One region of the Bacillus aerius genome, then DNA from elsewhere that is predicted to be linked to it. Evidence: riboswitches for the same ligand, from Rfam matches in the RefSeq annotation. Region 1 holds a riboswitch; each other region holds the start of a gene.

What was found. A riboswitch is a leader RNA that binds a small molecule or an ion and turns the genes downstream of it on or off. The one in region 1 is predicted to bind S-adenosylmethionine.
Region 2: it holds a riboswitch for S-adenosylmethionine, as region 1 does, so the genes downstream of both, metK (methionine adenosyltransferase) here and M2353_RS18630 (5-methyltetrahydropteroyltriglutamate--homocysteine S-methyltransferase) in region 1, are expected to answer to the same signal.
Region 3: it holds a riboswitch for S-adenosylmethionine, as region 1 does, so the genes downstream of both, M2353_RS05970 (methionine biosynthesis PLP-dependent protein) here and M2353_RS18630 (5-methyltetrahydropteroyltriglutamate--homocysteine S-methyltransferase) in region 1, are expected to answer to the same signal.
Region 4: it holds a riboswitch for S-adenosylmethionine, as region 1 does, so the genes downstream of both, M2353_RS15750 (methionine ABC transporter ATP-binding protein) here and M2353_RS18630 (5-methyltetrahydropteroyltriglutamate--homocysteine S-methyltransferase) in region 1, are expected to answer to the same signal.

Annotation. Positions count from the first base shown of each region.
Region 1 covers NZ_JARYHO010000001.1:3,580,911-3,588,829, reverse strand. The annotation lists gene M2353_RS18635 (JmjC domain-containing protein) at 70-1,062, shown strand; gene M2353_RS18630 (5-methyltetrahydropteroyltriglutamate--homocysteine S-methyltransferase) at 1,213-2,334, opposite strand; SAM riboswitch class I at 2,422-2,534, opposite strand; gene M2353_RS18625 (gluconate:H+ symporter) at 2,616-3,935, opposite strand; gene M2353_RS18620 (four-carbon acid sugar kinase family protein) at 3,986-5,407, opposite strand; gene garR (2-hydroxy-3-oxopropionate reductase) at 5,414-6,307, opposite strand; gene M2353_RS18610 (MurR/RpiR family transcriptional regulator) at 6,508-7,365, opposite strand; gene M2353_RS18605 (DUF3298 and DUF4163 domain-containing protein) at 7,527-7,919, shown strand, end outside.
Region 2 covers NZ_JARYHO010000001.1:2,756,454-2,764,372, forward strand. The annotation lists gene asnB (asparagine synthase (glutamine-hydrolyzing)) at 1-693, opposite strand, end outside; gene metK (methionine adenosyltransferase) at 842-2,044, opposite strand; SAM riboswitch class I at 2,240-2,374, opposite strand; gene pckA (phosphoenolpyruvate carboxykinase (ATP)) at 2,601-4,187, shown strand; gene M2353_RS14195 (DUF2584 domain-containing protein) at 4,228-4,470, opposite strand; gene M2353_RS14200 (alpha/beta hydrolase family protein) at 4,510-5,304, opposite strand; gene M2353_RS14205 (phytoene desaturase family protein) at 5,331-6,812, opposite strand; gene M2353_RS14210 (glycosyltransferase family 2 protein) at 6,809-7,919, opposite strand, start outside.
Region 3 covers NZ_JARYHO010000001.1:1,166,413-1,174,331, forward strand. The annotation lists gene M2353_RS05935 (YjcZ family sporulation protein) at 20-157, shown strand; gene spoVIF (sporulation-specific transcription regulator SpoVIF) at 294-551, shown strand; gene M2353_RS05945 (ATP-dependent helicase) at 568-2,877, opposite strand; gene M2353_RS05950 (hypothetical protein) at 3,004-3,261, shown strand; partial or broken gene M2353_RS05955 (GNAT family N-acetyltransferase) at 3,345-3,780, opposite strand; gene M2353_RS05960 (YjcG family protein) at 3,787-4,302, opposite strand; gene M2353_RS05965 (esterase family protein) at 4,355-5,095, opposite strand; SAM riboswitch class I at 5,316-5,437, shown strand; gene M2353_RS05970 (methionine biosynthesis PLP-dependent protein) at 5,517-6,635, shown strand; gene metC (cystathionine beta-lyase) at 6,632-7,810, shown strand.
Region 4 covers NZ_JARYHO010000001.1:3,012,420-3,020,338, reverse strand. The annotation lists gene M2353_RS15785 (acyl-CoA dehydrogenase family protein) at 1-188, shown strand, start outside; gene M2353_RS15780 (arsenate reductase family protein) at 299-655, shown strand; gene gcvH (glycine cleavage system protein GcvH) at 722-1,105, shown strand; gene M2353_RS15770 (YusG family protein) at 1,150-1,386, shown strand; gene M2353_RS15765 (toprim domain-containing protein) at 1,514-1,858, shown strand; gene M2353_RS15760 (thioredoxin family protein) at 1,870-2,172, shown strand; gene M2353_RS15755 (SCP2 sterol-binding domain-containing protein) at 2,293-2,634, shown strand; SAM riboswitch class I at 2,737-2,845, shown strand; gene M2353_RS15750 (methionine ABC transporter ATP-binding protein) at 3,001-4,026, shown strand; gene M2353_RS15745 (methionine ABC transporter permease) at 4,019-4,687, shown strand; gene metQ (methionine ABC transporter substrate-binding lipoprotein MetQ) at 4,702-5,523, shown strand; gene M2353_RS15735 (carboxymuconolactone decarboxylase family protein) at 5,677-6,045, shown strand; gene M2353_RS15730 (YuzK family famiily protein) at 6,261-6,398, shown strand; gene sufC (Fe-S cluster assembly ATPase SufC) at 6,610-7,395, shown strand; gene sufD (Fe-S cluster assembly protein SufD) at 7,414-7,919, shown strand, end outside.

The DNA.
Region 1 (7,919 bases):
ATTACTAGTTGAAATTGAATTTTCTTTTTGTATAATTATATTTGAAAATATGAGCATAGGAGGTAAATAATGAGAACAACAAGTGGCAACATATTAGATGACGTTTTAAACGAGATGAGTTCTGATGAGTTTTTAAATGAATATTGGCCAAATCATTTTTTACATAACAAAGGAAATTTAGAACGGTTTTTTTCAGTTCCTGGAATCGAAAATATATCCAGTTTGGAGAATATTCTAAAGATATATAAAAATCCAGTAATGGTTGTTGGAGATGCAATAATTGAGGAGACAGGGGGGATCCTTAACAAATTTTTAGTTCCACCTGAAGAGGCAATGAGTTGGTATGAAAGAGGAGCTGCCTTAGAATTTGATTTCACAGATATATTTATACCAGAGCTTCGTGAATCTATTAGTAAACTAAGGTCACTTTTAGGCTTGCCTGAGGGAACAATGGCAAAAGCAGTATTGTACGCTGCTAAAGAATCAGCTGGATTTTCAGCACATTTTGATGCGTATTGCAATTTCATTTTTCAACTTAAAGGGAAAAAGAAATGGAAGTTGGCTGAAAATTTTAATACAGTGAATCCACTTCAACATTATGAATTAATTGAGGCTCCTCATTTGCCAGATCCATTAAAGTCGTATTGGAATGGTGATTTTCCTGATGAAAATTTATCTAATGGAAGGGAATTGATTTTGGATACGGGATCATTTTTATTTCTTCCAAGAGGTTGTTGGCATTCAACTAGTTCTTCTGAAGAAACCATTGCATTAAACTTTACCTTCGGTCAGCCAGCTTGGCTAGATCTAATTTTAATAGAATTAAGGAATCGATTGATTCAAAAAGACGAATGGAGAGAACTCGTTAATATTGATCTTTTGGATGAAAATGAACGAAAAAAGGTAGAAGAAAAATTAAAATCAATGATAAATAATTTGCCAAACGATTTCAAGGGAATTTCAGTAGGGGATATACTGGCAAGAAAGAAAGATGACTTAGATGTATATCAATCTACACAACTTGTTGTAAGACAACTTATGAGTATAAAAGATGGTTTTTAAGAAGATAACTTATATTCATTTTCTTCTTAACTCTACTATAGAAGTATGACGATTAAACTTAATATAATGTTGATAGAGATGACAAAAAATAAAGAACCGCCAAAAAAGCGGTTCTTATTATGACGGTAAGCTTTTTCTGCAGATCTTCGCCTATTTCCACACTTGATCCGCAATCTCAATCACATGACGCAGCTTTTCCCATTGCTGTTCTTCTGTTAACAAATTGCCTTCCTCTGTTGAGGCGAATCCACATTGTGGGCTCAAACAGATTTGGTTGATGTCCACATATTGTGCCGCTTCCTCGATTCTTCTTTTGATCTGATCAACGGGTTCAAGTTCCCCATACTTTGAAGTGACAAGACCTAGTACGATTTGAAGGTTTGGATTTTTCACATAACGAAGGGGTTCGAATCCGCCAGAACGGTCATCGTCGAATTCTAAGAAGAGACCATCCAAATCGAGACCCGCAAAAATCGTTTCTGCTGCTGCTTCATATCCGCCTTCAGCTGCCCACGTCGATTTAAAGTTACCACGGCAAATGTGCATAGTGATCACCAAATCCTCTGGTCGATCGGCAACCGCTTCATTGATTGTCTTCGCAAACGATTCACGCAGTTCATCTTCCTCGCGGCCAAAGGCTTTGATTTGTTCATGTCCTTTTTCAGAAAAGAACACAGCCCAAGCTGTATCATCTAGCTGTAAGTAACGGCAGCCTGCATCATAAAAAGCACGAATGGCTTTTTTATAAGCTTGTGCCACGTCATGGTGAAAATCTTCTAAGCTGTCGTACACACCTTCTTCAAGCTTTCCACGGAAAAAGAGCATATTCGGACTTGGAATCGTCATTTTAGCCGTATGGTCACCCGCGATGCTGTGAAGGAAGCGATAATCCTCCAGCATTGGATGATCAGTAAAATCAATCTTACCTGTTACTTTGATGCCTCTGGCTTTTGTTGTCGTATTGTGGAATTGAATACCTTGATCCGCTTCAAATCCTTCGACCCCATCTAGCCCTTCTAGAAAGTCAAAATGCCACCAAGCACGTCTGAACTCTCCATCTGTGACAACCTCTAATCCAATTTTCTTTTGCTTCTCTACAATACGAGTGATTTCTTCGTTTTCAATTTGTCTGAGCTGTTCTGCTGTCAGTGTACCGTCTGCTTTTTGCTTGCGGGCTTCTTTGATGCGTTCAGAACGAAGTAAACTCCCTACTTGATCTGCGCGAAATGGCGGCTTTGTTGTTTTCTTACCAATGGTTTGTACTTGTGTCATGCTGAATCCCTTCTTTCTTCAAGTTATAAATCAAATAAAAAAGCTCTTCCTTGGATAAGGAAGAGCATCATATACTGTGAGATCTCTGCCTTATCTTCAAACAAGCATCAGCTTGCTTAAGGAATTAGCACCATTCTGTTCCTAGGAACAGCGGTTGCCGGGTTTCACAGGGCCAGTCCCTCCACCACTCTTAATAAGGTTACCTTTGATTCAATTTTCTTAATAAACACAATTATTCAATCTTTTTGAGAAAAAGTCAATGGTTTTTCCTATTTATTTTCCTACATAAACAAATCAGCGACGAGAACACCAGCTAATCCAACAAGTGATAGAACAGTCACCATCAATGTCCAAGTTTTAAAAGTTTGGGCCATCGACAGATTAAAGTATTCTTTGTAAATCCAGAAACCCGCATCATTCACGTGAGAGAATGTAATACTGCCGGCACCTGTTGCAATTACCATTAATTCTGGGCTGACTCCCGTCAAACCAATTAGCGGTGCAGAAATGCCAGCTGCTGTGAGACCCGCGACAGTCGCTGACCCTAAAGAGACACGAAGGACAGCTGCAATCAGCCAAGTGAGGAGCAGAGGAGACAGTGTGCTTCCTTGCATAATCCCTGCAATGTATTGATCAACGCCGCTGTCAATGAGCACCTGTTTAAAGGCGCCGCCGCCTGCAATGATCAATAGAATCATCGCAATGGAGCCAATTGAATCCGTAATCGACTTCATGACGTCCTGCATGCTCTTTCCTCTGCCAAGACCAAATGTGTAGATGGCAAGCAGCACAGAGATTAATAGGGCAATCGCCGGCTCACCTAAAAACTCAGCCGCCGGTAGCAGCGGGGAGGACGGGAAGAAAATTTCTAAACATGCTCTGAATGTCATGAGCAATACAGGTAAAATAGCGGTGAAAATACTAATGCCGAAGCTTGGCATTTCCTCTTCTGTAAATTCCTTTGGATTAAACAAGTCCTTTGGAATGTGTGCATGCAGTTGATCTTTCTTAAATAGTTTCGTAAACAAAAGTCCGCCTACTAAAACAGCAGGAATGGCTAAAATAATTCCAACCAATAAGGTTTGTCCCATGTTGGCTTGAAATACATTGGCAATGGCTGTCGGCCCTGGGTGAGGAGGGAGGAAGCCATGTGTTGTAATGAGTGCAGCGACGAGCGGCATTCCCACATACAACACAGGAAGTCTTGCGGCTTGAGCAATGGTAAAGACTAATGGAATAAGAATAATGAATCCGGTTTCATAAAAAAGAGCAATTCCGATAACAAATCCAGTCAGCATCGTCGCCCATTGGATTTTCCCGATACCAAAGCGGTCGATGAGTGTCATGGCAATACGCTGAGCACCGCCAGAATCAGCCATCAATTTACCAAGCATTGCTCCAAAGCCAAGAACCAACGCCAGATGGCCGAGTGTACTTCCAAGCCCTTTTTCGACTGAAGCAATCGCTTCAAGTGGTGACATGCCTTCTAAAACGGCAACGATTAAAGAGACAATAATCAACGAAATGAAAGCGTTTAACTTAAAGACAACCATGAGTAAAAGTAATAACAAAACGCCAAGTCCGATAAAAACTAACGACATGATCTTTCCTCCTTTGTGCTGCATAAGGGAGCGTGAACGCCCCCTCTGCTTTATCCTTCAAGTATGTCTACTGCTTCTTTTAACGTATCCTTTGAGCCAACATTTCCCGGGAAAATCACATAAGACATAAATGGGAATTTGCTTTCTTCGCCTGTTTGCCAAACGGGAATACCTGGTCTGATTTGACCTGCGACGGTCGCACGTTTGACGCTGAGTCCTCTTGTTCCAATATCGCTTGAGGTGATTCCACCTTTGGCAATGAGGTACTTAGGGCGAATGGAGAGGCGCTGAACAATGCTTGTCACAGCATCACTAATCTGAACAGACAGTTTCAATTCTTCCTCTTGACGATCGTCCCCAAGATCAAGCCGTTCTCTCCTTGTATAAACAGCAACCGATTGCCCGGTTGTTAAAAGCCGTTCAGTTTGTTGAATCACGCGGTCAATTTCCTCTTGAAATGCTTCAGGTTCTAACACGAGGTGTGTATCAAATTCAATAAATGCAATGTCTTTATTTTGCTGCAGCGCTCGCAATTGTTCGGTTGTTTTTTTGACATGGGAGCCGACCATGATGAGGCCACCGTGCGTGCTTTCTTCCTGTATTAAGTCTTGTCTAGTTAATAGTGCTTGATCCTCAACACCGCCAAGCACTTTTGTGAGAGCTGCCGCACTTCTAAATAGAAAGTGCTGACCTGCTTTGATGGCATCTATGAGGCCAATGACAAAGACTTTGACATCGTCATAGTCCACTGCATTTACAACCACTTTTTGAAAATCCTTCACGGTCATCAGCTGATCCTTGATTTGTTCAATACGTAAAGCCCGGATATCTTCTAAAGAAATATAAGTAGTGTTTTCCTTAGTGAACGATCCGTTTGATTTCTCTTCGATCCATTCTCCGAGGTGAGAAGATTGAAATCCGAATGTACGATCCAATGCAAATTCTGTGTCACCAGCGGGAATTAATTCGTGACCTTCCTGTACGTAGTGAATATTGCCAATCGTAAAGCGGCCGCCTTCTTTAAAAAAGGGAAGAAGGATTTCGCCGTCAAATTGGCGGGAGCTTTGCTGTTCAATGGTCGTTCTGAGAATGTCAGTCTCTAGCGGGAAGTGTCCACGCAGGGTGGAGTCCCCACGGCTGACAATGATGAAATCTTGATCAAGCCGTTCAGCCGTTTTTACAATCGTTGATGCGATCGTTTCATGAAGAACCGTCGTTTCTTTCTCTGTCATACTGCGAGAGTTGGTTAAGATAAAGAACATACGGCTGTCTTCAAGAAAACCAGCTTCAATGCTTTTCTCTGACCAATCGGTGAAAACAGAGACGCCGTGTACGGTTTGAATGCCTGTTGGGTCATCGTCTAATACAATCACTTTATGGTGGAAATGGTTTAGTGCTTGTTCGTATGCTGATTGAATGCGGTCTGAATCCGCTTTCGGAATGGCATTTAGTAACTCAATGCTTTGTTTCATAGAACCTCATCCTTTCTTTACTTCAACATGAGCCATTTTTTCGTAATATTGAACGATTCCGCCGTGATCAAGTCCAGACTTTCCGTCCGCTTTGAGGGCGTGGAAGATTTCTAGCAGCTGACTAGAAAGCGGGAGAGGAACGCCGATATCGTGGGCAGTTTCCATGACATTGGTTAAATCCTTTAAGTTGATGTCAATACGTCCGCCAGGCTCAAAGTTTCGTTCTAAAATGAGAGGAACCTTCGCATCGAGTACAGCACTTCCTGCCAGTCCACCTCGGATGGCTTCATACATTTTATCAATCGCAATGCCAGACTTAGCGGCAAGGACGAGTGCTTCGGACATGGCAGCGATATTTAAGTTGACGATGATTTGATTCGCAAGCTTAGCGGTTGTCCCGCTTCCATTTGAACCAACTAATACGACATCTGTGCCCATGGCATAGAGGACATCCTTTACTTGTTCAAAGATCTTTTCTTCTCCGCCCGCCATAATCGCAAGTGTCCCGTCTATCGCCTTTGGCTCTCCGCCACTGACAGGAGCATCGATAAATTCGACCTGATGCTGTTTTGCCAGTGCCGCTAATGCTCTAGAAGTAACAGGTGAAATAGAGCTCATATCTATAATAATCGTGCCAGGTTTTGCTGTAGCCAATATGCCTTGTTCACCTGCTACGACTGCTTCTACATGCTCACCTTTTGGAAGCATCGTGATTATGATATCGCTTTCAGATGCTGCCTCAGCAGCTGATGCAGCGGCATTTGCGCCCAATTCTTTTAATGCTAGAACAGCTTCTGTATGAATATCGAAAACAGTCACAGTATGACCGGCTTTTAATAGATTGAGTGCCATAGGTTTCCCCATAATGCCTAATCCAATGAATCCAATTTGCTTTGCCATTTTGTCCGCCTCCTATTTAGAAACCCCTTACAAAAAGCGCTTTCTTTTCTTTTTGTTAGTATATATACTATCGATTTAAATTAATAGTAGGAAATAAACTATTGTTCATTTAATGTACATGACGAAATAGGAATGTGTCAACGGAAAATATGAGAAAAGTCACAAAAAAAAGACCGGAAACAGCTCCGGTCTATGGTCGATTATGTTTTATTTTTAGCTACAGCTAATCGAGAACGTTTGACGTTGTCGATTGCATTTGATCCTAATTCTAAAACAGCTGTGACGTACAAAACATCAATAATCACAAGCTGATTAATACGAGAAATCATTGAGTCAGAACGATAGGTTGTTTCTCTCGATGAACTGAGCAGATGAAAGTCGGATTTCTTGGCGAGCTCTGATTTCGGATAGCTCGTAATCGAGGCGACCGTTGCACCTTTTTCCTTTGCAAATTGCACGGCATCAAGGATTTCTCTACTTTCCCCTGAATGTGAGATCGCGACGATAAAATCATGTTCCGTTGCATGTGTTGCAATCATATTCATCATATGAGGATCACTGCATAGACTCACTTCAAAGCCAAGCTGGAGAAACTTATGATAGGCATCTCCGGCAATAAAACTGGAGGCACCTGCTCCAAAGAAGACGGTTTTATGAGCCTGTTTCATTTGCTCAATAAATTGTGTCACAGCTTGGTCTTCTAAAATATGTTTCATATCCTGAATAGAGTTGGTTGTTAACTCTATGACCTTATGTTTAATATCTGCGACACTATCAGATGCTTCGATCTCACCGTATATGGATTGAGGTGTATTGGTCGCAATATCCTGCGCGACATGGACACGAAACACTTGATAGGACTCATAGCCGATTTTTCGCAGAAAACGAAAGATCGTCGTTTCACTTGTGTTGCATTCAGCAGCGAGTGCACTAATCGAATGAAGCACAACTTTCTGAGGGTTTTGTAAAATGTAATTGGCAATCTTTTTCTGGGTAGGGGACAAACTATGAAATGTTGTCCGGATATGACTAAAAATATTCTCTTCTATGATAAACACCACACTTCATCTAACATTCTATCTTAAGCATACAGGAACTTATGAAAACGGTAAACAAACCTCACATGAAAAATAAAGAATAATATGGAAGAAAACACTTCTTTTGGTTCTTTTGTCATGGTATACTCAATTGGTAATAGACAAAAATGGGGGTTTTTACTATGACAATGAAAAAAGGCCTAACGATCAGCCTGCTCATTTTTTCGCTGATTGTTTCGTTGTTTGCGCCAGTTGGATCTGCGGATGCCAAACAAGTGAAAAAAGCAAAAGTAAGTACACACTATTATAAAAAGAAAAAAACGTTTAAATATGCACAGGTGAAAAACCTTAGTAAAGCGCATATGAAAACCATCAATCGTGATTTAAAAGAAGATATTGCATTCTCTTATTCTACGTACTTGTTCTTAAAGGACGAAGCGAAAAAAGAAGGCATTGGGAAGATCACATACGAGAGATCGTTTAAAACGAAATTTAACAATGGGAAGAAACTAAGTATCCTAAACTATGATTACATGAATGACGGTAGCATGCACGGGGATACGATGGTTACGAGC
Region 2 (7,919 bases), 820 kb from region 1:
TTGTTCAGGTTTGAATTGAACTTTCCAGTAAGTCTTAAATGCAATGTCTTGGCCTGGACGCAGTGTAAACTGATGACCTGGCTCGACTTTGTGCACTTTTTGATCAAGTGTATTTGGCTCAGGAACGAACTGAAAAGACATGTACTGCTGCAAAGCAGTCTCATCAAATAAAATGTTCTCATTCACAGCCATTAAGCTTTTGCGTTCAGAAGCAAAGTACACTTGGTCATCCATTTGTGTAAAATAGAGCGGTTTAATGCCGAAAGGATCTCTTGCGCCATATAATAACTGCGCTTCTTTATCCCAAATTAAAAATGCAAACATCCCGCGAAGCTTCGATGCCGCTTCTTCTTTATAGTGGCGATATGTGGCAAGAAGGACTTCCGTATCAGAATCTGTGCTGAACGTATAGCCTTTTTTCACAAGCTCTTCTTTCAGCTCCACATAGTTATAAATTTCTCCGTTGAAAATAATCCAATACTTTTCATCTTCATAAGAAAGCGGCTGCTTTCCGTGTTCAACATCTATAATACTTAAACGTCTAAATCCAAATCCTACATGCTCATCATGAAAGTACCCCTCATCATCCGGACCTCGATGAACGATGAGACGATTCATTTGCTTAATTAACTCTTCCTGCTCAGTAGTTTCGGACAATGGACGGTGATTAAATACACCAACAAACCCACACATATTATTGCCTCCACGTTATGTTATTTCTTAAAAGTAGACCTATAATTAGACAGTATTTTGTCCAATTTTGTTTCACATTTTTACGCTTTTTGTAGAATTTTTTTTAATCAAAAGGAAAACCGCTTAAAATAAGCGGTTTTGTATGTTGTTATTCTCCTAATGCTTCCTTGCGAAGCGTGTCGGCTTTATCCGTTTTTTCCCATGGAAGATCCAAGTCATGACGGCCAAAATGTCCGTATGCAGCGGTTTGTTTATAGATCGGACGACGTAAGTCAAGCATTTTAATAATGCCGGCTGGACGAAGATCAAAGTTTGCACGTACCACTTCAATTAATTTCTCTTCAGAGGCTTTTCCTGTTCCAAATGTATCAATTGAAATAGAGACAGGCTGTGCAACACCAATTGCATAAGCAAGCTGCACTTCACATGAATCTGCAAGACCAGCTGCTACGATGTTTTTCGCTACATAGCGAGCCGCATATGCTGCCGAACGGTCAACCTTCGTTGCATCCTTGCCAGAGAAAGCACCGCCACCGTGACGAGCATACCCGCCATAAGTATCAACGATGATTTTACGTCCAGTTAAACCAGCATCCCCTTGAGGTCCACCGATAACAAAGCGGCCTGTTGGGTTGATGAAGTATTTTGTTTCTTCATCGATCAGTTCACTTGGAACGACGGGGCGGATGACATGCTCTTTTAAGTCGCTTTGAATTTGTTCAAGCGTCACTTCTGGTGCATGCTGTGTAGAAATAACCACCGTATCAATACGAACTGGTTTGTTTTGTTCATCATATTCAACTGTTACTTGAGTTTTTCCGTCCGGACGAAGGTATGCAAGTGTTTCATTCTTGCGTACTTCTGTTAAACGGCGAGATAATTTATGTGCAAGAGAAATCGGCAGTGGCATAAGCTCTTCAGTTTCGTTGTTTGCAAAACCAAACATCAAACCTTGGTCACCTGCACCGATCGCATCAATTTCTTCTTCAGTCATTGTTCCTTCACGTGCTTCAAGCGCTTTGTCTACACCTTGCGCAATATCAGCAGACTGTTCATCAATTGATGTAAGAACCGCACATGTTTCCGCATCAAAACCATATTTCGCACGTGTGTAGCCAATTTCCTTAATCGTGTCACGCACCGTCTTTGGAATGTCGACATAAGTAGACGTTGTAATCTCACCGCTTACTAATACGAGACCGGTTGTTACAGAAGTTTCACAGGCAACACGTGCATTTGGATCTTTCTTTAAAATTTCATCCAAAATGCTGTCTGAAATTTGATCACAGATTTTATCTGGATGTCCTTCGGTCACTGATTCTGAAGTAAATAAACGACGATTTTGACTCATAATGGCTATTTCCTCCTGTACAAGACCACATCATCCCAAGATGAGGCCTCCAATATGATACGGAACTCGTTCCCTCTTATATTTCAACATGTTTATATTAGAGATGTTATTGGCAATTTGTTCATATGATATCCCAAAAATAAAAAAACCATTTCCTTCATTGCGAGGAAAGGGTCTGAGATCGCATGCCTTTCACTCTTATCGCTCAAGGTGTTCTTGTACCTTGCATCAGGTTAGCACCTTGGTTTCTCAGCATGTTCATGCCTTTTTCATAAGAAACCGGTTGCTGGGCTTCATCGGGCCTGTCCCTCCACCAACTCGGGATAAGAGTATCCGTTCAATAAGATATCTTATCTTAAACCCTTGCGTCATGTCAATGGTTCATAGGAATTATCTCCCCTTTTTTTCACCTCATCATTAGCATCACCAAAAAGCATATTTTCATAGCAGAAATGAAAAAACACACACAAAAATGTTTAAATAGTATAGACTATTATTATCAATGTGTTATACTAATCAAAACAAACAAATTCAACGGTAAAGGAAGGGTTTTTTTATGAACTCAGTGGATTTAAAAGAAGATTTGCAGTCATTGCTCTCATTAGAAAATACGCACCAAAATTTATCTGTTCCGAAACTTGTTGAAAAGATTTTGGCACGTAATGAAGGCGTTTTAACTTCAACTGGTGCTGTGCGCGCCACAACGGGTGCCTACACTGGACGTTCGCCTAAAGATAAATTCATCGTAAAAGAAGAAAACTCTGAACATAAAATTGATTGGGGTCAAGTGAATCAGCCGATCTCGAAAGAGGCATTTGATCGTTTATATACAAAGGTTGTGTCATACTTAAAAGAACGTGATGAACTATTTGTCTTTGATGGTTTTGCCGGTGCTGACGAAAAATACCGTATGCCAATTACAGTTGTAAATGAATTCGCTTGGCACAATCTCTTTGCAAAGCAGCTATTCATCAGACCTGATGGATCAACACCATCATCAAACGAAAAACCTTTCACCATCTTATCTGCACCTCACTTTAAAGCAGATCCTGAAACAGATGGCACAAACTCTGAAACGTTTATTATCGTTTCTTTTGAAAAACGGACGATTCTGATCGGTGGAACAGAATATGCAGGAGAGATGAAAAAATCCATTTTCTCTGTTATGAACTACCTGCTTCCTGAACAAGATATTTTATCAATGCACTGCTCTGCTAACGTCGGTCAAGAAGGCGATGTTGCTTTATTTTTCGGCCTTTCAGGTACTGGAAAAACGACGCTTTCTGCAAGTGCAAGCCGCAAGCTGATTGGAGACGATGAGCATGGCTGGTCTAACACAGGTGTCTTCAATATTGAAGGCGGATGCTATGCAAAATGCGTGAACTTAAGTGAAGAAAAAGAACCACAAATTTACAAAGCCATTAGCTTCGGATCAGTGCTTGAAAATGTAGTACTTGATGAAGAAACACGTGAAGCAGATTATGATGACACATTCTTTACTGAAAATACACGTGCGGCTTACCCAATCGAAATGATTGATAACATCGTGAAACCAAGTATTGCAGGTCACCCATCTGCTATCGTCTTTTTAACAGCTGATGCATTCGGTGTTTTACCTCCAATCAGCCGTTTAACGAAAGAACAAGCCATGTACCACTTCTTGAGCGGTTACACAAGTAAATTAGCGGGAACTGAGCGTGGCGTGACGTCACCAGAAACAACGTTCTCTACTTGCTTTGGTTCACCATTCTTGCCACTTCCTGCTCATGTCTATGCTGAAATGCTTGGTAAAAAAATTGATGAGCACGGCGCAAAAGTATTCCTTGTGAATACAGGCTGGACTGGCGGCGGCTACGGTACGGGCAAACGAATGAATCTTGCTCATACAAGAGCAATGGTGCAGGCAGCGATCGAAGGCGATCTTGACAACGCTGAAATGATCACTGACGACATCTTCGGATTACACATCCCGCTTCATATTCCAGGAGTGCCAGATGAAGTGCTTCAGCCTGCTAAAACATGGGACGATCAAGAGGCTTACAAAGAAAAAGCAAACTTCCTTGCAAATGAATTTAAAAAGAACTTCAAAAAATTCAGCCATGCAGCAAGTGATATTGAAGCAAAAGGCGGACCACTCGTCTAATCAAAAGGAAAAAGCTGAGGGATTCATTCCCTCAGCTTTTTTAGTTCGTTGAATGCAATGACACAAGACGGTACGTCACCTTCGTGATATTGTCTGTGAGCTCCAGCTTTTCAACATGTGCTGTTCCTGTTTTTTCTCCGTCTTTCGTTTTACGCACCTCAAGCGGAATATTTAATGGATAAATGCGGTACCCTTCCTTCATGAGCTCAAACACATTTTCTTCAATTCTTGTCTCTTTTCCTTTTGTGACAATCATTGTATTAAATTCAACAGGCATTCCCATAATGAAAATCCCCCTACTTTCTATATTTCTTTCTACCGTTTATTTTACCACATTTCCGCCTTTTCGGCTGTGCATCCATGTCGTCAACCGTCTGACAATCTCCCGGTTATGCTGTGGCGGGAAATAATGATGATATCCGTGAAAATACCATGTTTCCACAGATTTGCCATGCTGACGCAGTGCATCTTCTAATAAATACGCATGCTCAATGGATACATTCTCATCCAGCTCCCCATGAATGATTAAGACAGGTGCTTCAATTTGGTGCACATGATTCAAAGGCGTTCTAGCCTCATATGCTTCTGGTACCTTATGAGGAGGACCTCCTATCACACGCTTCATCATTCTTCTCATATCCACACGTTCTTCATAGGTGAGCTTCATATCACTTACGCCTCCCCATGTCACAAAGGAAGCGGCCTCATGCTTCATTTCAACAGCGGTCCATATGCCCATAATTCCGCCGCGGGAAAAACCAAAGATATGAATGCGCTCCTGCTTCACCTTTTGATGATGTTTCAACAGCTGAAATGCAGCAAATGCATCTTTCCGATCTTCTCCGGCAAAATCCTCGTTCCCTTCGCCTCCTTGATTCCCTCGGTAGAAGGGCGCAAAGACGACAAACCCTTGCGCAGCAAATTGCACAATTCGGCCAGGTCTAACCATTCCCACATTTTTAATGCCGCCCCGTAAATATAAAAAACCGTCATAGAGACCTTCTCCGGCCGGTTCAGCGAGCAGCCCCTTCATCCGAAGTCCATCGGCCTCATATGTCACTGTATATAAGTGAATATGCGGATGTGGCGACGGGAACCTTCTCTTTTCCACAATCACTTGAATTCTCTCCTTTTCATTCGGTGTTACGTCAAATGCTTGATAATGGCCTCTGCGACGAGCTGTCCTGATTTTGTCACCATCGGAGTGCCGCCGCCTGGATGACTTGTGCCGCCAACAAACCAAAGTCCTTCAATATCCTTTGATTGATTATTGATGCGAAAAAATGCCTGCTTGAACGAGTTTGACGACATGCCATAAATGGCCCCATGATACGCTCCCGTTTTTTGCTGTAAATCAAGCGGGGTTTGTACCGCTTCAAATTCTACAAGCTGGTCAAGATCAAAGAGACCCTTTTCCTTTAGTTTTGTTTTCATATGCTGGCCATATGTCTCCTTTAGCATGTCCCAATTTTGCTCTTTTGTCACATATGGCGCATTGGCCAATACAAACAAGTTACTTCTTCCTGGTCCTCCGCTTAAAGCTGGCTCTGAATGACCTGAATAACAGATGTAAAGCGTCGGATCATGAGGAAGCTGTTTTTTCTGAAAAATATCCTTGAATTCTTGTTCATAATTCTCTGGAAAAAACACGTTGTGATGAGACAGTTGTTCATAGACTTTAGGGACGCCCAACAAAAGAACAAAACCTGATAACGATGGCTCAATGTTTGCCAGTTTTTGATTTCCAAAGCTCGGGCGGTCTTCTTCATCAATTAATTGGCGATAAACAGTCAGTGCATCTGCCCCCGCAATGACTTGATCTGCTTCATATAACTGCTGATCCGTTTCAACTCCTTGGATTCGCTTATTGTTTACATGAATCTTTTTGACTGATTCATTGAGATGAATTTGGACACCCAATTCCTTTGCCAATGTCTCAAATGCCTCAACTAAACGATACGTACCGCCCTTAATACCATAAATGCCTTTTTCTCCTTCTAAATAAGCCATCATATTAAAAATAGCAGGTGCCTCGTATGGAGAAGAGCCAATGTAAGTCGCATACCGGCCAAACATCGCCAATGTATGAGGATGACGAAAATATTGACGCAGCAAGCGCTGAACAGATGTAAAAGGTTTGACAGCAAGAAGGGCTTTCATTAGCTTGACATCCGCTTTATCCTTCCAGGTCAATAATAAACGATTTAAAAACTGATCCTCTGCCATTTGAAAAAGCTTCTTCGATTCCTGTAAAAATGCCCGGTATTGCTTTGCATCCTCTGGACTAAAAACTGCAATTTGTGATTCCATTTGCTCAATATCTGGCGTAAACTCGACCGTATGTCCATCTGAAAAAACGTTTTTAGTAAGGGGGAAAATCGGATAAAACGTCACATAATCCTCCATTCGTCTATGACAGGAGGTAAATACTTCCTCAAAATACGCCTTCATTGTAATGGTACTCGGTCCTAAATCAAAAGAGTAGCCAGACGCTTGATGGCGTTGTAATTTCCCGCCTAAAGAAGCTTCTTTTTCTAAAATGGTGACCTGGAAACCACGTGACTGTAAGCGAATCGCAGCCGATAACCCGCCAAGTCCGCCGCCAATAATGATCACTTTTTTCATTCGTACCTTCTTCCTTTCCATTCATAGCCTTCTTTTTTCAGCCCAATTTTCATAGAAGCAAAACCAATGGCAATCAGGCTCATGATACTGACAGGCAATAAAAAGGCCATCGTAGACGTTCTTCCATTTTCGATATCAATGATCGCTTTAATGGATACACCCAGCCCGTAGCAAAGAAGGGCTAAACAGAGATTGACCACATCAAAATGAATCAGTGCGATCATAAAGCAAATAACAGGAACTACATAAAGGACGGAGTATAAACAAAAGACACTGCTTAACAAAGCAATGTTTCGATTCACTCCCGGGAACAAATTTTTCCGATATCCTTCCCATACTTCCTGTCCACTCTCATACATTCTCATGTAGACAAAAGAATGAATACTTGCCAGTGTGAACGGAAAGCCCTTCTCTTTCACTCGTTTAGCCAAAGCCATATCATCCACAAGAGAATCCTTGATCGCTTCATGACCACCTATTTCGTGATAACAGTTCTTTTCAATGGCAATAAAGCCGCCATGTGCTGCAGCAAAAGCGGGATGTTGAGATGTTCTGACCCACTTCACTGGCAGATGACAGCCAATCGTAAACATCATCATAGGAACGACAAGATGCTCAAAAGGCGTTCCCGTTTTTTGCTCTGGGAAACCTGAAAGCATGCCCGTTTTTTGTATGCATAACTGCTTGTACACCGCTTCAATAGCTCCTTGTTTTAAGCGGACATCTGCATCTAAAAATAACAGCCAATCAGAAGATGCTGCCTCAGCAAGCTGGGAACAAGCATATGATTTTCCAAGCCAGCCGCGCTTCAATACTTGACCTGACTGAACGCGAATCCATGGATATGTCTCTGCGAAGCCCTCTGCAATCATTCTCGTCTGATCTGTCGAGTGATCATCCAGCACGATCAACTCTTTCGGATGGAGACGCTGATCAACAATCGACTGAAGGCAGGCTTCCAGCCGTTTTTCTTCATTTCTCGCTGGAATGAGGATCGATAATGAAATGCGTTCATCAGGTGAAAGAGATGCCGGCTTGAGTACAGGAAATTGCTTCATATTCCAAATCGTAAACATCAATTGGCAGAGCAGCAAAACACTGATGACA
Region 3 (7,919 bases), 2.4 Mb from region 1:
GAAGAGGAGGTGCTTAAATATGAGTTGTTACGGTTACGGTGGCGGTTATTGCGGAGGTTATGGTGGCGGCTACGGCGGCGGTTATGGTTCAACTTTTGTTCTTGTCGTCGTGCTTTTCATCCTTCTAATCATCGTTGGTGCTTCTTTCTTTAACTAAACAGTAAGAAGGTGAGGGAAGCAATAGGGAAGCCTTTTGCTTTCCTTTCTCTTTGCTAACAAGGCAGCAGGATAGGCACATATCTCGCCTATTTTCATATAGTAAGGTGATTACTCCACAAAGAGGAGGCAAAGGAATGGATAATAAGTTCTTTAAAAGTGTGGAAAATAAAACAGGTGTAAATATGAATGATGTCTTTAAGCTTGCAGGTTCTTTGCAAAACGCGAACTTTAAAGATGAGAATACCGTTCGAGGTGTCATTAAAAAAGTGGCGCAGCTTGCAAACAAACGTGTACCTAAAGAAATGGAAGACAAAATCGTTCAATCGATTACAAGTGGAAAAGAAAAGCTTGATTTTAATACAATCGCTAAAATGATGAACAACAAAAAATAAACAACAGGCTCTCCATTTAAAGGGGGGCCTGTTGTTTTTGTGTGAATAATTCACGATTTTTCTTTAAAAGAGGGTACAAAAAGCGGGAGCGGTGAGCAGTTTTTCCTCTTCTATATGATGGAACGGATAGATAAAGGGATTGTTCTGCTCTCGTCATGGCAACGTATAATAAGCGCCGCTCCTCTTCAATGGCTTCTTCATCACCGCTTCTCAGCTCATCAAGTGCAAAGTCATGAGGGAGCGCCCCATCAACCACGCTCGTGATGTACACTGTTTGGAATTCTAGTCCCTTCGCACGGTGGATCGTCATGAGCTGAACGCCTGGTTCATCTGATTTTTCCTTTTCAGCAGATTTCATATGTTCGGCATGAGCGAGGAAGGCTTCAATTGTTTCAAAACGTTTCGCCGCTGTTTTCACATCTCGTACATCATCTGTTCCTTTTTCAAGCACATTCGTATCATTCACGCGTTTTTTTAAAAAATCACCAAGTCCCATCCTTTGTTCAATAAACGCTACAGCTTCAGATGGCTTTAACGATTTTAACGTTCGAAACAGGGGAACGATCGATTGCAGTTTTTTGCGCTGAAACGGCTGAATGTCTGTTAGCTTTCCAAGTGCCTCTACCATAGAACAATCTTCCGTAATGGTCAGCGCCTTCAGGGTATTCAGTGTTTGCTGCTTTAAAAAGAAAACGGGCAGCAGCTGCTTCATTGCGGCGACATCATCTGCATCCTGACTTAGCGAAAGAAAAGCGAGCAGCACCCGAACAATTCTTCTGCTATAAAAGGCTTTTACGCCAGCATCGGTTTGATACGGAATCGCCGATTGATGAAGACGTTCATAAATCGCACGGCCTCCTGTATTCGTTCTAAACAGCACGCAAAAGTCATTCGGTTTTGCACCGTTTTTAATTTTCTCCTGAATATCTGCTACGATCATGGTCGCTTCCTCTTCCTCGTCATATGGATAAAAAAGAGTCGGCGGAATTTTCTCCACGCGAACGGCTTTTAACGTTTTCTCGTAACGATGCTGGTTCTTCTTAATAATGGCGTCTGCACTTGCGACAATCGTATGATGAGAGCGGTAATTTGCATGTAAATGGACGATCTCGGCCGAAGGATAATCCTGTTTGAAGTCAAGAATAAAAGCAGGATTGCTTCCTCTAAATGCATAGATGGCTTGATCATCATCGCCTACACAAAATAGCTGCTCGGATTCTCCAGCTAAAAGCTGGATTAATTGATATTGTACGGGATTAATATCTTGAAATTCATCTACTAAAATATACTTGAATCGTTCTTGATATTGTTTGAGCAATTCAGGCTGCTTAGTCAGCATGTGTAAGCAGGCAATCGCCATGTCATCAAAGTCAAATTGCTGATTTTCACGCTTTTGCTGTTCGTATGACTGATAGATTGTCCACATTTGCTTTTCCTTTTCATCTTTCAGCTCAGGAAGTTCGTCTGGTAAAAAAGCATTTTTCCAATAGCCGATTGATTGCAGCACTTGATCGGTTGGATAGTCTTTTTCATCAAGTCCTTCATGCATGATCGCTTTGCGAATATACTGCTCTTTTTGCCAGTCGAATTTAATCAAATGCTGTCCATTCCATTTGCCCCGATCATCGTGAAGCAGCATTTTATAAAATAGACTGTGGAATGTGCCTGTCACAACTTGGCTCGCCTGTGATGGATGAAGCTGATACTGCATACGCAGTCTTTCTTTCATTTCACTGCTTGCTTTTGTGGTGAAGGTCACGAGCAGGATATGGTGAGCAGGGATTTGATGGTGCGACATCAGATAAGCAGCTCTTGCTGTCAGTACCCTTGTTTTCCCGCTGCCGGCGCCAGCCAGCACAAGCATCGGACCGTCTTTGTGTGTGACAGCTTGAAGCTGCGGTGCGCTAAAGGTGATGTGTGGAAAGAGGTCAATGGTATGCACTTCTTCATTCTTTTCTAAATGAAAGGTTTCGCCAAATTGAATGGATCTTGGTTCCTGCCAGTCATCCGGTTCTTCTGTTTGTGAGATGATCTGTTTGCCGGTTGGAAAGCGAAAGCCGCCAAGTTCTTTGTAGGATGCATGTTCCTCTCGTTCAGCCGGTTTCTTTTCCTCTTGTTGTTCTCTTTTTTCGCAAATCTCTTGCTGAGATATTTGCTTATGGATAAAGGCAGGTGCTTCATGTATATTTAATCTAAAAAAGACGGATTGTCCGCAATATGGGCAAGATAAATGCCCTTTTTTCCCCTCATCATGGAGGAATTGATAGTGTTCTCTCGAATATGTATGTAATGAGATCGTTCGATCATGTCGTCGTGCGCATTTCAAAGCTAGTCCTCCAATAGTCAATCAATCTTAAAAAGAAACACATCTAATCATATCAAATGAGGCGTGTTTCAAACAGTCATAATTAGGGAATAGTAGAGTAGAAGAGAAGCAAAGGAGGCGTTCTTGATGGGATATATAGCCCCGATTCAGCCGGATCTGTATTTTCAATATATCAATCGTCCTGCTCCTCAGGATAAAGAAGACTATGCGAAAGTGACGAAGGTCACCCGCACCTTTCATGACAAGGTATACAGAGAGCTGGAGAAAAAAGAGGACTTAGTGACAGAAGCGGAAACGAAAGTACAGCAAAAAAAGCGGGAACGTTTTGTACGAGATATGTTTATGGAAGAAGGTAAGGGCGTTCATATCAATACTTACGTCTAAATGACTGCGCTTTCTTCCTGAGCGAACGAGATGGAATCAATAAAAAGCCAGAGCATCCATGATGCCCTGGTTTTTTATTTTCGTTAAACGGAGAGTGTTTTTGTCATTTTGACATGTGTAATCCCTGCTTCTTCAAACGGTTCTGAAATGGCTTTGTAGCCTTTCTTTTCGTAGAAAGGAAGAGCTTGGACTTTGTGCATGCATGACAGCTTCTTTCGCTCCGTTTGCCATCGCTTCAGACTCAAGTGCTTCTAAAAGCTGGTGGCCAAGACCGAAAGAGCGCGCCTCTTTTAATACACAAATTCGTTCAAGCTTTGCCTTATGACCTTCAATTATGCGCAGTCTAGCAGCAGCTTGTGGTTTGTTGTCATCATTATAAATGACAAAATGAATGGCTTCGTCCTCAAGTTCATCAATTTCGATCTCTAACGGGACTTCTTGTTCTTTTACGAAAACTTCTTTTCGAACATAATAAGCATCTTCTCGTTGTGTTTGTTCTTTTACGATGACTGTATTCAAATGTCTTTAACCCTCTTCTCCTAAGATAAATGTTTCATAAACGGTCCAAGAACCGTTCTCTAATTGATATAAAAGGTGGAAGCGGTCAACCGTTTCCTCGTGGTCAATTTTTCTCAGCTTCAATGTGCCTAGAACGTCTGAATGCTCATCGTCTGATAACTTTTGAGCCACTGTCACATGCGGAACAAATGCATATTCAGGTGTACCAGCAAGCGGATCAGTGTACAACTTCTCATTGAGAGTCATTAATTCTTCGTTCGGTTCTACTTTCATATAAATCACGTTGTTTACAGGAGCGAATGAACTGAATTTTTTAATACGTAACGTAATAGGAGAAGCATTTTTTGCGTACTCTCGCAAGGTGGAGACGACCTCAGCTGCTTCTAGATCCGTTAATTCAAAAGGTGTTCTTAATGTTAAATGAGGTGGTATGAGTGCATAGTTCGGATCATAACGTTTCCGATAAGAGTTCGCAATGTCTTGCAATTTTTTTGATGGAAATAAAACAACTCCGTATTTCATCATGTTCCCTCCTGATTAAGAAAGTATTTATTATTTTTTATTATAACAAAATTCAGTTGATTAACGAATATGGGAGCATTCTTTTTAACGAAGGTGAAATGAGCGGCTGCCAAAACGTCCATTTATGATCGCCTTCGAATGTCTCAAATAAATAATCCGCACCGGACTTCTCCAAAAGGACCTTTAATTCTTCGTTCGGCTGAATAAAGTCTAGCACTTGCCCATCTGTCGTTTTCACAGCTGTTTCTTCTAACCCGATTTGATGGATAATGGCATAATGAGCAAGGGATGATGACTGTTTGACTGCTTGCAGAACCGACTCATCCACGTAAGGAGACTGCAAAATCAGTCCGCCAAATAACGAAGGATAATCAATGGCTGTCATAAGTGAGATCGTAGCACCTAATGAATCACCAATAAATGTACGACCTGATCCAACTTGATACGTTGGATAGTGTTCATCAATATACGGAACTAGTTCATTTGCCAAAAAGCGTTTATACGCCTCGAACTTTGGTCCGTCTGGATGATACGTATTTCGTCTTTCAGTAACATTTTCATATGGGACACCAATGATAATCGAGCGTTCCATTTCTTTGTTTTGCATTAATTCTTCCGCTTGTCTGCCTATTTTACCTAGACGGAAATAATCATGACCATCTTGTGCAATGATGACATGATATGTATAAAGGGGGGAGTAATTGACTGGCAAATAAATCAAAATGGTCATATCTGCCCCAAGTTCTTTTGACTGTAAGGTTTCTTCTTGAATGATGCCTGTTTTCTTCACCATAATCCATTCCTCCAGCTAACCAAATTCATCATAAGTGAAACGTTTCCATTCATTGTAACACGAAAAACAGCGTTGTTCCTATATGCTAACATGCAATCAAATTGGCTGACATCCAATCTGCTACAAAATACAGAAAATTTTAATTAATCGTTACATTTCCCCTTGAAAAATGAGGTTTAATGCGTTACAGTATTAAGAATTAGAACAGACAGACAACACATTCTTATCGTGAGAGGTGGAGGGACTGGCCCTTTGAAACCTCAGCAACCGGTATGCATCACTTCATGTGATGTACCAAGGTGCTAAATCCAGCAAGCAGCTTTTTTGCTTGGAAGATAAGAGGAAGCGATTAAACCCCTTCTTCTTATGAAGAAGGGGTTTTTCTGTTTTGAAATTAGATTTTTACTTAGGATGGTGTCAAATGACAGAACATGTGGAAACGAAGTTAGCGCAAATTGGAAACCATAGCGAAGAGGTGACTGGTACTGTCAGTCCTCCCGTTTATCTTTCAACAGCTTACAGACATAGAGGCATTGGGGAATCAACAGGATTTGATTATATTCGGACGAAAAACCCAACAAGGCAGCTTGTAGAAGATGCGATTGCTTCACTCGAAGAAGGAACGGCCGGTTTTGCCTTCAGTTCGGGAATGGCTGCCATCCAAACGATCATGGCGCTGTTTGAGAGCGGGGATGAACTCATTGTTTCATCAGATTTATATGGCGGTACATACCGTCTATTTGAAAACGAATGGAAAAAGTACGGACTGCGCTTTGTTTATGATGATTTTTCAGATGAAGACTGTTTACGCTCTAAAATGACGCCAAATACAAAAGCCGTCTTTATTGAAACGCCAACAAACCCACTCATGCAGGAAGCGGATATTCAAAAGGTTGCGAAAATCGCAAAAGAACACGGTGCATTGGTCATTGTGGATAACACCTTTTATACGCCCGTCTTGCAAAAACCGATTACACTTGGAGCGGACATTGTCATTCATAGTGCCACCAAATATTTAGGCGGACATAACGATGTTCTTGCCGGACTTGTCGTCACAAAAGGAGAGAAGCTATCGGAAGACATGTTCCAGCATCAAAACGCCATTGGGGCGGTTTTATCTCCATTTGACTCATGGCTTTTAATGAGAGGAATGAAAACATTGGCGCTGAGAATGCGTCAGCACGAAGCAAATGCGAAGGAATTAGCTGATTTTCTAAAGCAGCAGCCTGAAATTCAAGATGTCCTTTACCCAGGAAAGGGAGGCATGCTGTCATTCCGAGTAGCCAAAGAGGACTGGGTCAATCCATTTTTGAAGCAGCTGAAAACGATTTGTTTTGCTGAAAGCCTTGGCGGAGTCGAAAGCTTCATTACGTATCCTGCAACGCAAACCCATATGGACATCCCAGAAGAGATTCGCATCGCAAACGGTGTTTGTAACAAATTGCTCCGTTTCTCAGTCGGGATTGAGCATGTGGAGGATCTAAAAGCAGACCTGAAACAGGCACTATCAAATGTGAAAGAGGAGGTACACACGAAATGACCACACATGATTGGACACTCGAAACACAACTCGTTCATAATGCGTTTAAAACAGACCGCTCAACAGGTGCAGTCAGTGTACCGATTCAACATGCATCGACGTTTCACCAAAGTAGCTTCGATGACTTTGGTCAATATGACTACTCCAGATCAGGCACCCCTACACGTCAGGCATTGGAGGATACCATTGCAGCGCTAGAAGGAGGAACGAGAGGGCTTGCCTTTGCGTCAGGTATGGCAGCCATTTCAACTGCTTTTCTTCTATTATCAAAAGGAGATCATGTCCTTGTCACAAGAGATGTGTACGGCGGGACTTTCCGAATGATCACCCAAGTGCTTTCAAGATTTGGGATTGAGCATACCTTTGTGGACATGACCAATTTGAATGAAGTGAAACAAGGCATTCAATCAAATACAAAAGTCATTTACATGGAAACACCGTCAAACCCTACACTCGGTATTACGGATATTGAAGGTGTCGTACAGATTGCGAAAGAACATGACTGTCTGACTTTCTTAGATAATACGTTTTTAACACCTGCGCTTCAACGTCCGCTGGACCTTGGTGTTGATGTTGTGCTGCACAGCGCAACGAAATTTTTAAGCGGCCACAGTGATGTACTGTCAGGCTTAGCCGTGGTGAAAGATGAGAAGCTAGGAGATGAACTTTATTCGCTGCAAAACTCCTTCGGCGCGGTACTTGGCGTACAGGATTGCTGGCTTGTGCTTAGGGGATTAAAGACCCTTCAAGTCAGATTAGAAAAAGCCAGTCAAACCGCATTAGAACTAGCTTCATTCCTCAAAGAACATCCTGCGGTCAAAAAAGTATATTACCCAGGATTAGATGATCACCCAGGGGCAGACATTCAGCGGAAACAGGCGAGCGGTGCAGGTGCTGTTCTTTCATTTGAACTAGAAAACCAAGCGGCTGTCAAAGAATTGGTCGATGGCGTCACATTACCTGTATTCGCCGTCAGCCTCGGAGCAGTCGAATCCATTCTTTCCTATCCGGCCAAAATGTCCCATGCCGCTATGCCAAAAGAAGAAAGAGAAAAAAGAGGCATCACGGATGGTTTACTTCGATTAAGTGTGGGCGTAGAAAACGGAGAAGACCTCAAAAGGGACTTCAAACAAGCACTAGATCAACTAAAGCCCGTCCTTGTGAACCAATCATAAAAGTTAGTGAAAAGCCGGTGCAGATACCGGCTTTTTGCCTTTTTTGAACAAAACCATTGACGACTGATCATGATGGTTATATAATAGAGACTGTCAGTAACAGAAAGCC
Region 4 (7,919 bases), 570 kb from region 1:
CGCAGGAAGCCTTTTTAAAAATTGAAGCTCATGCGAAAGAATCATTGATTGCCATGGAAGAAGGAGATTCACTCCGTATGAGTCTGTCAGCCCTTCGCAAGCTGACAAGATTCACGCCAATGAATGTCATCGCCAAAAAGCGCGAAGTAGCGAAACGAATCTTTGAAGCAGAGAAATATATCGTATAAGACGGCTTAAAAGGTGCGGATATCATGTCGCACCTTTTTGTAAGCATACATTTAGGTTTTTCATATGTTTTGTGATAAAATGTTGTCACTATTTGCAGGAGGTGAAAATGGTGGCTTTAGATTTTTACGAATACCCATCTTGCGGTACATGCCGAAAAGCAAAAAAATGGCTGGAAGAACACAATAAAGACATCAACAGCATACATATCGTCGAAGAGACGCCTGATAAAGAAACATTAAAAGCCCTTTACGAAAAAAGCGGTTTAGAGCTGAAGAAATTTTTTAATACGAGCGGTCAGAAATACAGAGAGCTGCAGCTGAAAGATAAACTTCCTGCAATGTCAGAGGACGAGCAGCTTGAATTACTTGCGTCTAACGGAATGCTAATCAAGCGTCCAATTACAACAGACGGCAAACGAGTGACAGTTGGATTTAATGAAGATACATTTAAAAGCGTCTGGAAATGATGTAACTTTCATTCAGATTGTGGTATCTTCAATATAGATTGTAAGAAAAGACTGGAGGGGTATGAAATGAGCACACCAAAAGATTTACGTTATTCAGAAGAACACGAATGGGTCAAAGTAGAAGGAGATAAGGTGCGTATCGGTATTACACATTTTGCTCAATCTGAGCTAGGCGATATCGTGTTCGTTGAGCTTCCTGAAGTAGGAGACAAAATTACAGCGGACGAGCCTTTCGGAAGTGTAGAATCAGTCAAAACAGTTTCTGAACTATACGCACCGATTAACGGCACAATCGTTGAAGTAAACGATGAGCTTGATGACAGCCCAGAGTTCGTCAACGACTCTCCATACGAAAAAGCTTGGATGATCGTAGTAGAGCCAGCGGATGCATCTGAAATCGAGAACTTAATGACTGCTGAGCAATATGAAGAAATGACAAAAGAAGACTAATTCATGTGAAATTGGACACTCTACCTTTATGGGGGGTGTCCAATTTGTCTTTTCAAAAAGAACAGGTGGATATAACAGAGCATGTCACTGGACGATTCAAAGAGAGTGGCATGGTGCTTTACCATCAAAACGAAGAGATTGGTACGATGATTAGTGAAAATCAATATGAATTAAAATCAGGTTATTCCTATGATCAAAACCGTTTTTATCGTCTGTCAGATACATTGACCCATGGGACTGAAAAATATGTAGACTGTGACGATGAAAATGGCTGGTGCTGATCACAGATAAGGCTGCAGTAAGTGCTGCAGTCTTTTTGTTGATCAATTGCCCAATCTTTACAACCTGAATGAAAGATTGTAATCTAAGGAAGAAGTGAATCAACGTCAAAAGGGCCGGGTGATCGTGATGAATGTCGAGATAGAAAAGGTCATCATTGTAGAAGGTAAATCAGATAAACAGAAGCTAAAAGAAGTCATAAGTGAACCTGTTACCATCATTTGCACCAATGGCACGATCAGTACATCGAAGCTGGATCAGCTTGTGGACGATTTATTCGGGAAAGACGTTTACATATTAGCAGACAGTGACGATGCTGGCGATAAACTGCGGAAGCAATTTCGAAAAGAATTCCCTGAAGCACTGCATCTTTTTGTCGACAGAACGTACCGCGAAGTGGCCGCTTCACCGTCAGCCCATATTGCATCTATTCTATTAGCTGCAAACATTGATGTTCATTCGAAATATTTATAAGGGTGACGTATATGAAAGAGATTGAAGAGCATGAATTCAAGGAGATAGAGGACGATTTATTTCTTTTGTACTTATATACACCATTTTGCGGAACATGCCAGCTGGCAAAGAAGATGCTGGCAGTGGTTGATGCCATGCAGCCGGAAGTTCCTTTTTATGAGAATAACTTAAATTACTCGCCAAGTTTTGCGAAAGCATTTGAGATCGAAAGTGTCCCTTGCTTTCTCCTGTTTAAAAAGGGTGAAATCGTGCAAAAAGGCTATGCCTTTCACTCCGTTCCATATCTTCATGAAATGATTGAAACCGCTAAATAAAGCGGTTTTTTGTCATATTTCAAGCAATTCATTTGAAAATTTGTCGAGCTATTTATAAAGGACAAGCCGATGTTTGTAGAGAAATGTTATGTATAACCAAATGACAGGGAGGTTATACATGTGGAAAATGTGAAAGCCCATGGAAGTGCAGGGCAGCGATTATTGTTAAAGCCGTTGCTCTCATCATCATCCTTGAAGATTACATTTGAGGCGGAAACGGACTCTTGTACATTGATTGTGGATGAACGTGGTGAAGTGAAGAAACTACCTGCAATTGAGTTATCGGATCTCATCTTTTATGGTGAGCGAAAAGAGATTTTGCAATTATTAGATGGAGACATGTCCTTACAGCAGCTGATCAGCAGAGGACAAGTGAAAGTGAAAGGCTCATTTCGAGCACTTCTTCGACTAGAAGCAGTACTTTGGCTGACGAACGGTTTTTTTCGAAAAATGATAACGTAGTCGTTTACTTGGAAATTAGCGATTTACAGCGTTGACATATCTCAGATAGCATGATATTCTACGTTAGTAAAAACATGAACATCACATAAAACAACATATTTTCTCTTATTAAGAGAGGTGGAGGGACGTGCCCTATGAAACCCGGCAACCGTCAGCATAGCTGAAATTGGTGCCAATTCACTCAAAGCCGCAATGCTTTGAAAGATGAGAGAAAGGCGTATTTGATATAAAAGGCCTTTCTGCTTGCGTTGCAGTTAGGTCTTTTTTACTGACCTGGCGTCAGGCTAGCGTCATAACAGTCGGAAGAATAATTGAACGTATGTGATGGCAACCTATAGATTCAGCAAGAAAGCAGGTGAACAGACTGTGATCCATTTACAGAATGTATCAAAAACGTATCATTCAAAAAGCGGAAATGTTGATGCCGTGAAAGACGTCAACTTGGATATCGATAAAGGTGAAATATTCGGAATTATCGGGTATAGCGGCGCAGGGAAAAGCTCCCTGATTCGCCTATTAAACGGTCTGGAGCTGCCAACAGAAGGAATCGTTGAAGTGGCAGGCAACCGAATCAATGAAGTATCGAATGCGAAACTTCGGAAAGCAAGACAAGAAATCAGCATGATTTTCCAGCACTTTAACTTGCTCTGGTCAAGAACAGTGAGACAAAATATTATGTTCCCGCTCGAGATCGCAGGTGTACCAACATCAAAACGGAGAGCTCGTGCAAACGAACTGATTAAATTGGTCGGTTTAGAAGGAAAAGAAAATGCATATCCTTCTCAGCTAAGCGGCGGACAAAAGCAGCGTGTAGGGATTGCGAGAGCATTAGCGAATGACCCAAAAGTTCTGCTATGTGACGAAGCGACATCTGCGCTTGATCCACAAACAACAGATTCCATCCTTGAGCTTTTAGCCGATATTAATAAACGACTAGGACTCACCATTGTATTGATCACACACGAAATGCACGTCATTCGTAAAATTTGTCATCGTGTGGCGGTGATGGAGAATGGCCGTATTGTCGAAGAAGGCGAAGTATTACGTGTCTTCAGACAGCCGAAAGAAGAAATGACGAAACGATTCGTGAAACAGCTTGCTGAACCAGAAGAAGCAAAAGAAACGATCGAGCACGTCCTAGAGAGAGTAAAAGAAGGTCAGGTCGTCCGGTTGTCCTTTATCGGAGATTCTGCCGAACAGCCACTGATCACGGAAATCATTCGATCCTTCAAGGTCGATGTGAACATCCTGCAAGGAAAGATTTCTCAAACGCAGGAAGGCGCGTTTGGAACACTCTTTATCCATATTAATGGAGACGAGAACGAAGTTGAAAAAGCCATCGCCTATATCCAAAGCAAACAGGTTGAAATCGAGGTGATGACACATGTTTGAGAAATGGTTTCCGAACGTTGATCTAGATGTCATTTGGGACGCGACGGGTGAAACAGTGTATATGACACTCATTTCATTGGCATTTGCCTTTGTGATCGGTATTATTCTTGGCCTACTGCTCTTCCTTACAGGAAAAGGCGGTCTTTGGGAAAATAAACCGATCAATGCTGTCATCGGCGCAGTCGTCAACATTTTCAGATCGATTCCTTTTATCATTTTAATTATTCTTTTACTAGGGTTTACGAAATTTTTAATGCATACAATTTTAGGCCCAAATGCAGCATTACCAGCCCTTGTCATTGGCTCAGCTCCTTTCTACGCACGTCTTGTTGAAATTGCACTGCGTGAAGTAGACAAAGGAGTCATTGAAGCAGCACGATCTATGGGAGCAAAAACGTCGACCATTATTTTCAAAGTATTGCTTCCAGAATCACTGCCAGCGCTTATTTCAGGAATTACTGTGACAGCGATTGCTCTGATTGGCTCTACTGCGATTGCAGGTGCAATTGGAGCAGGCGGACTTGGTGACCTTGCTTATGTGGAAGGATACCAATCTGGTAATACAGATGTCACACTTGTAGCCACAGTGTTTATTCTGATCATCGTCTTTATCATTCAAATAATCGGTGATTTGATTACAAATAAAATTGATAAACGTTAAGGGAGGAATTATTCATGAAGAAATTGATTTTAAGTGCACTATTTCTAGCATTTGCAGGCATTTTAGCTGCTTGCGGTTCATCAAATAACGCAAGCGATAACAAAACTATCACGGTTGCCGCTTCTAAAACACCACATGCCGAGATTCTTGAAGAAGCAAAACCAATTCTAAAAGAAAAAGGCTACGATCTAAAAGTGAAAGTACTGAGCGATTATAAAATGTACAACAAAGCATTAGCTGAAAAAGAAGTGGATGCGAACTTTTTCCAACATATCCCTTACTTAAACGAAGAAAATAAATCAAACAAAGATTACAACTTAGTGAGTGCTGGTGCCGTTCACCTTGAGCCTTTCGGTATCTACTCTAAGAAATACAAATCAGTAAAAGATATTCCAAACGGCGGCACGATCATCATGACAAACAACGTAGCTGAGCAAGGACGTATGCTTGCCCTATTACAAAATGCTGGTGTGATCAAGCTTGATCCAAAAGTAGATACAATCAACGCAACAGTCAAAAACATCAAAGAAAACCCGAAGAACCTAAAATTCAAAAAAATCGCTCCTGAACTAACAGCGAAAGCTTATGAAAACAGTGAAGGCGATGCAGTATTTATTAACGTTAACTATGCGATCCAAAATAAATTGAATCCGAAAAAAGATTCAATTGAACTTGAGCAAACGAAAAACAACCCGTATGCAAACATCGTCGCTGTTCGCAAAGGTGACGAAAAATCAGAGAAGATCAAGGTATTAATGGAAGTTCTTCACTCTGATAAAATCAAAGAATTCATCGACAAAAAGTATGATGGTGCAGTATTGCCTGTATCTGAATAACAAAAAGAAGACAAAGGGGTAAAATAAAGATCATTTTAGCCCTTTGTCAATCATCTGCAACCTCGCTTTCATGAAAGCGAGGTTTTTTTGTGTATTTTTTCAAATCTCGCTCATAATAAAAACGAACAAATGACCTGAAGGGATGGAATGAAGATGAATGAACAACATATGAGCGGATCGATGCAGCAATCACTGACGGATTATAAAACGGCAATGGGTGAATTTCAGAAGAAAATGCCGGTGTTTGGCAAGAAATTCAATGAATTTACGGAGCAGTGCTTCCAGAGCGATTCATTAACACAAAAAGAAAAACAAATGATTGCCCTCGGCATCAGCATTCATGCACAGGATGAATATTGCATGATCTATCATACAAAGGGAGCGCTCGATCAAGGCGCAACAGAAGAGAATTTGCTAGAGGTCGTCAGTGTGGCGGCAGCGTTTGGCGGCGGTGCTGCGCTAAGTCAAGGCATCACAGTTGTTCAGCAATGTATCGATGAATTTGGAGGACAGACGCATTAAGGGAAGGATAAGATGGTATTTTTCCATATCAGGGAGTTGAGTCGTTCTCAGCCGGTTGTGTGAGAAAATATGCCAGCATAGCGTGTTATATCCCTTTTGAGTGAAGCCGCATGTCTTTGATACAATAAAGCTACACTCAAAGAAGGGAATGGTTTATTATTTGTTCGGACCATAGTACACTGGGATTGGATTATACCGCCGAGATGGAAAAGGCCATGCATAAGGCTCATGGCATGAGCTATGCAGAGTACGAAAGAGACCATGACTTAAGGATGAAAGTGGAATATAAACGAGAGCAGTCCTATCGAGATGAGAAAAGGCAGCTCGCAAAAATGAATATACAAGGCTATTAAATAGCTAAGGGACGGGGAGAATAGTTTCCCGTCCTTTCTTTATGAAAACTGTCTTTTCGACATAAATCCTTTTATCTACCTGTATTTTTTGTTAGAATTTTGAGAGCATCCTCTCACGCTTGTCGTGAATGTGTTGTATTCACTTTTAATTTGTTATAAAATTAGAATGAGAATAAATTGAGAATAATGATTATTTTGGAGGTATCGATATATGACTGCTTCGACATTAACAATTAAGGACTTGCACGTTGAGATTGAAGGGAAAGAAATCTTAAAAGGTGTAAACCTAGAAATAAAAGGTGGAGAATTCCACGCAGTAATGGGACCAAACGGAACAGGTAAATCTACTTTATCTGCTGCTATCATGGGCCACCCTAAGTATGAAGTGACAAAAGGCAGCATTTTGCTTGATGGCGAAGATGTTCTTGAAATGGAAGTAGATGAGCGCGCTCAAGCGGGTCTTTTCCTTGCAATGCAATATCCATCTGAAATTAGTGGTGTAACAAATGCAGACTTCCTTCGTTCGGCTATTAACGCACGCAGAGAAGAAGGCGATGAAATCTCTCTCATGAAATTCATCCGCAAAATGGACGAAAACATGGAATTCCTTGAAATGGACCCAGATATGGCACAGCGCTACCTAAACGAAGGTTTCTCAGGTGGGGAGAAAAAACGTAACGAAATTCTTCAATTAATGATGATTGAACCAAAAATCGCCATCCTTGACGAAATCGACTCTGGTCTTGATATCGATGCACTGAAAGTTGTTTCTAAAGGGATTAATAAAATGCGCGGCGAAAGCTTCGGCTGCTTAATGATCACTCACTATCAGCGCCTATTGAACTACATCACACCAGATAACGTTCATGTTATGATGCAAGGACGTATTGTGAAATCTGGCGGACCAGAACTCGCGCAGCGTCTAGAAGCAGAAGGTTATGACTGGATTAAAAAAGAGTTAGGAATTGAAGACGAAACTGTTGGTCAAGAAGCGTAAGCGTTAGGAGGATTATTGATGACATTAGAAACGAAATTATCAGTAGATCAAGATTATGTCAAAAGCTTCTCCGAGAAGCATCAGGAACCGGCATGGATGAGTTCCCTTCGCTTACAGGCTCTTGAAAAAGCAGAAGACCTTCCAATGCCAAAGCCTGACAAAACGAATATTTCAAAATGGAATTTAACCAATTTCAAACAGCATACAGTTGAAAGTGCGCCATTTGGATCTTTAGAAGAGCTTCCTGAAGAAGTGAAATCTCTTATTGATTTAGAGGACACAGATAAGACAGTCTATATTCAGCGTGATCAAACGCCAGCATACTTGTCTCTTTCTACTGAAGCAAAAGATAAAGGCGTGATCTTCACTGATATCCATACAGCGATTCGCGAACATGGAGAGCTAGTGAAGAAATATTTCATGACTGATGCAGTGAAAGTGGATGAGCACAAACTAACAGCTTTACATGCTGCTTTAGTGAATGGCGGAGCTTTCCTCTATGTACCGAAAAACGTAGAGCTTGA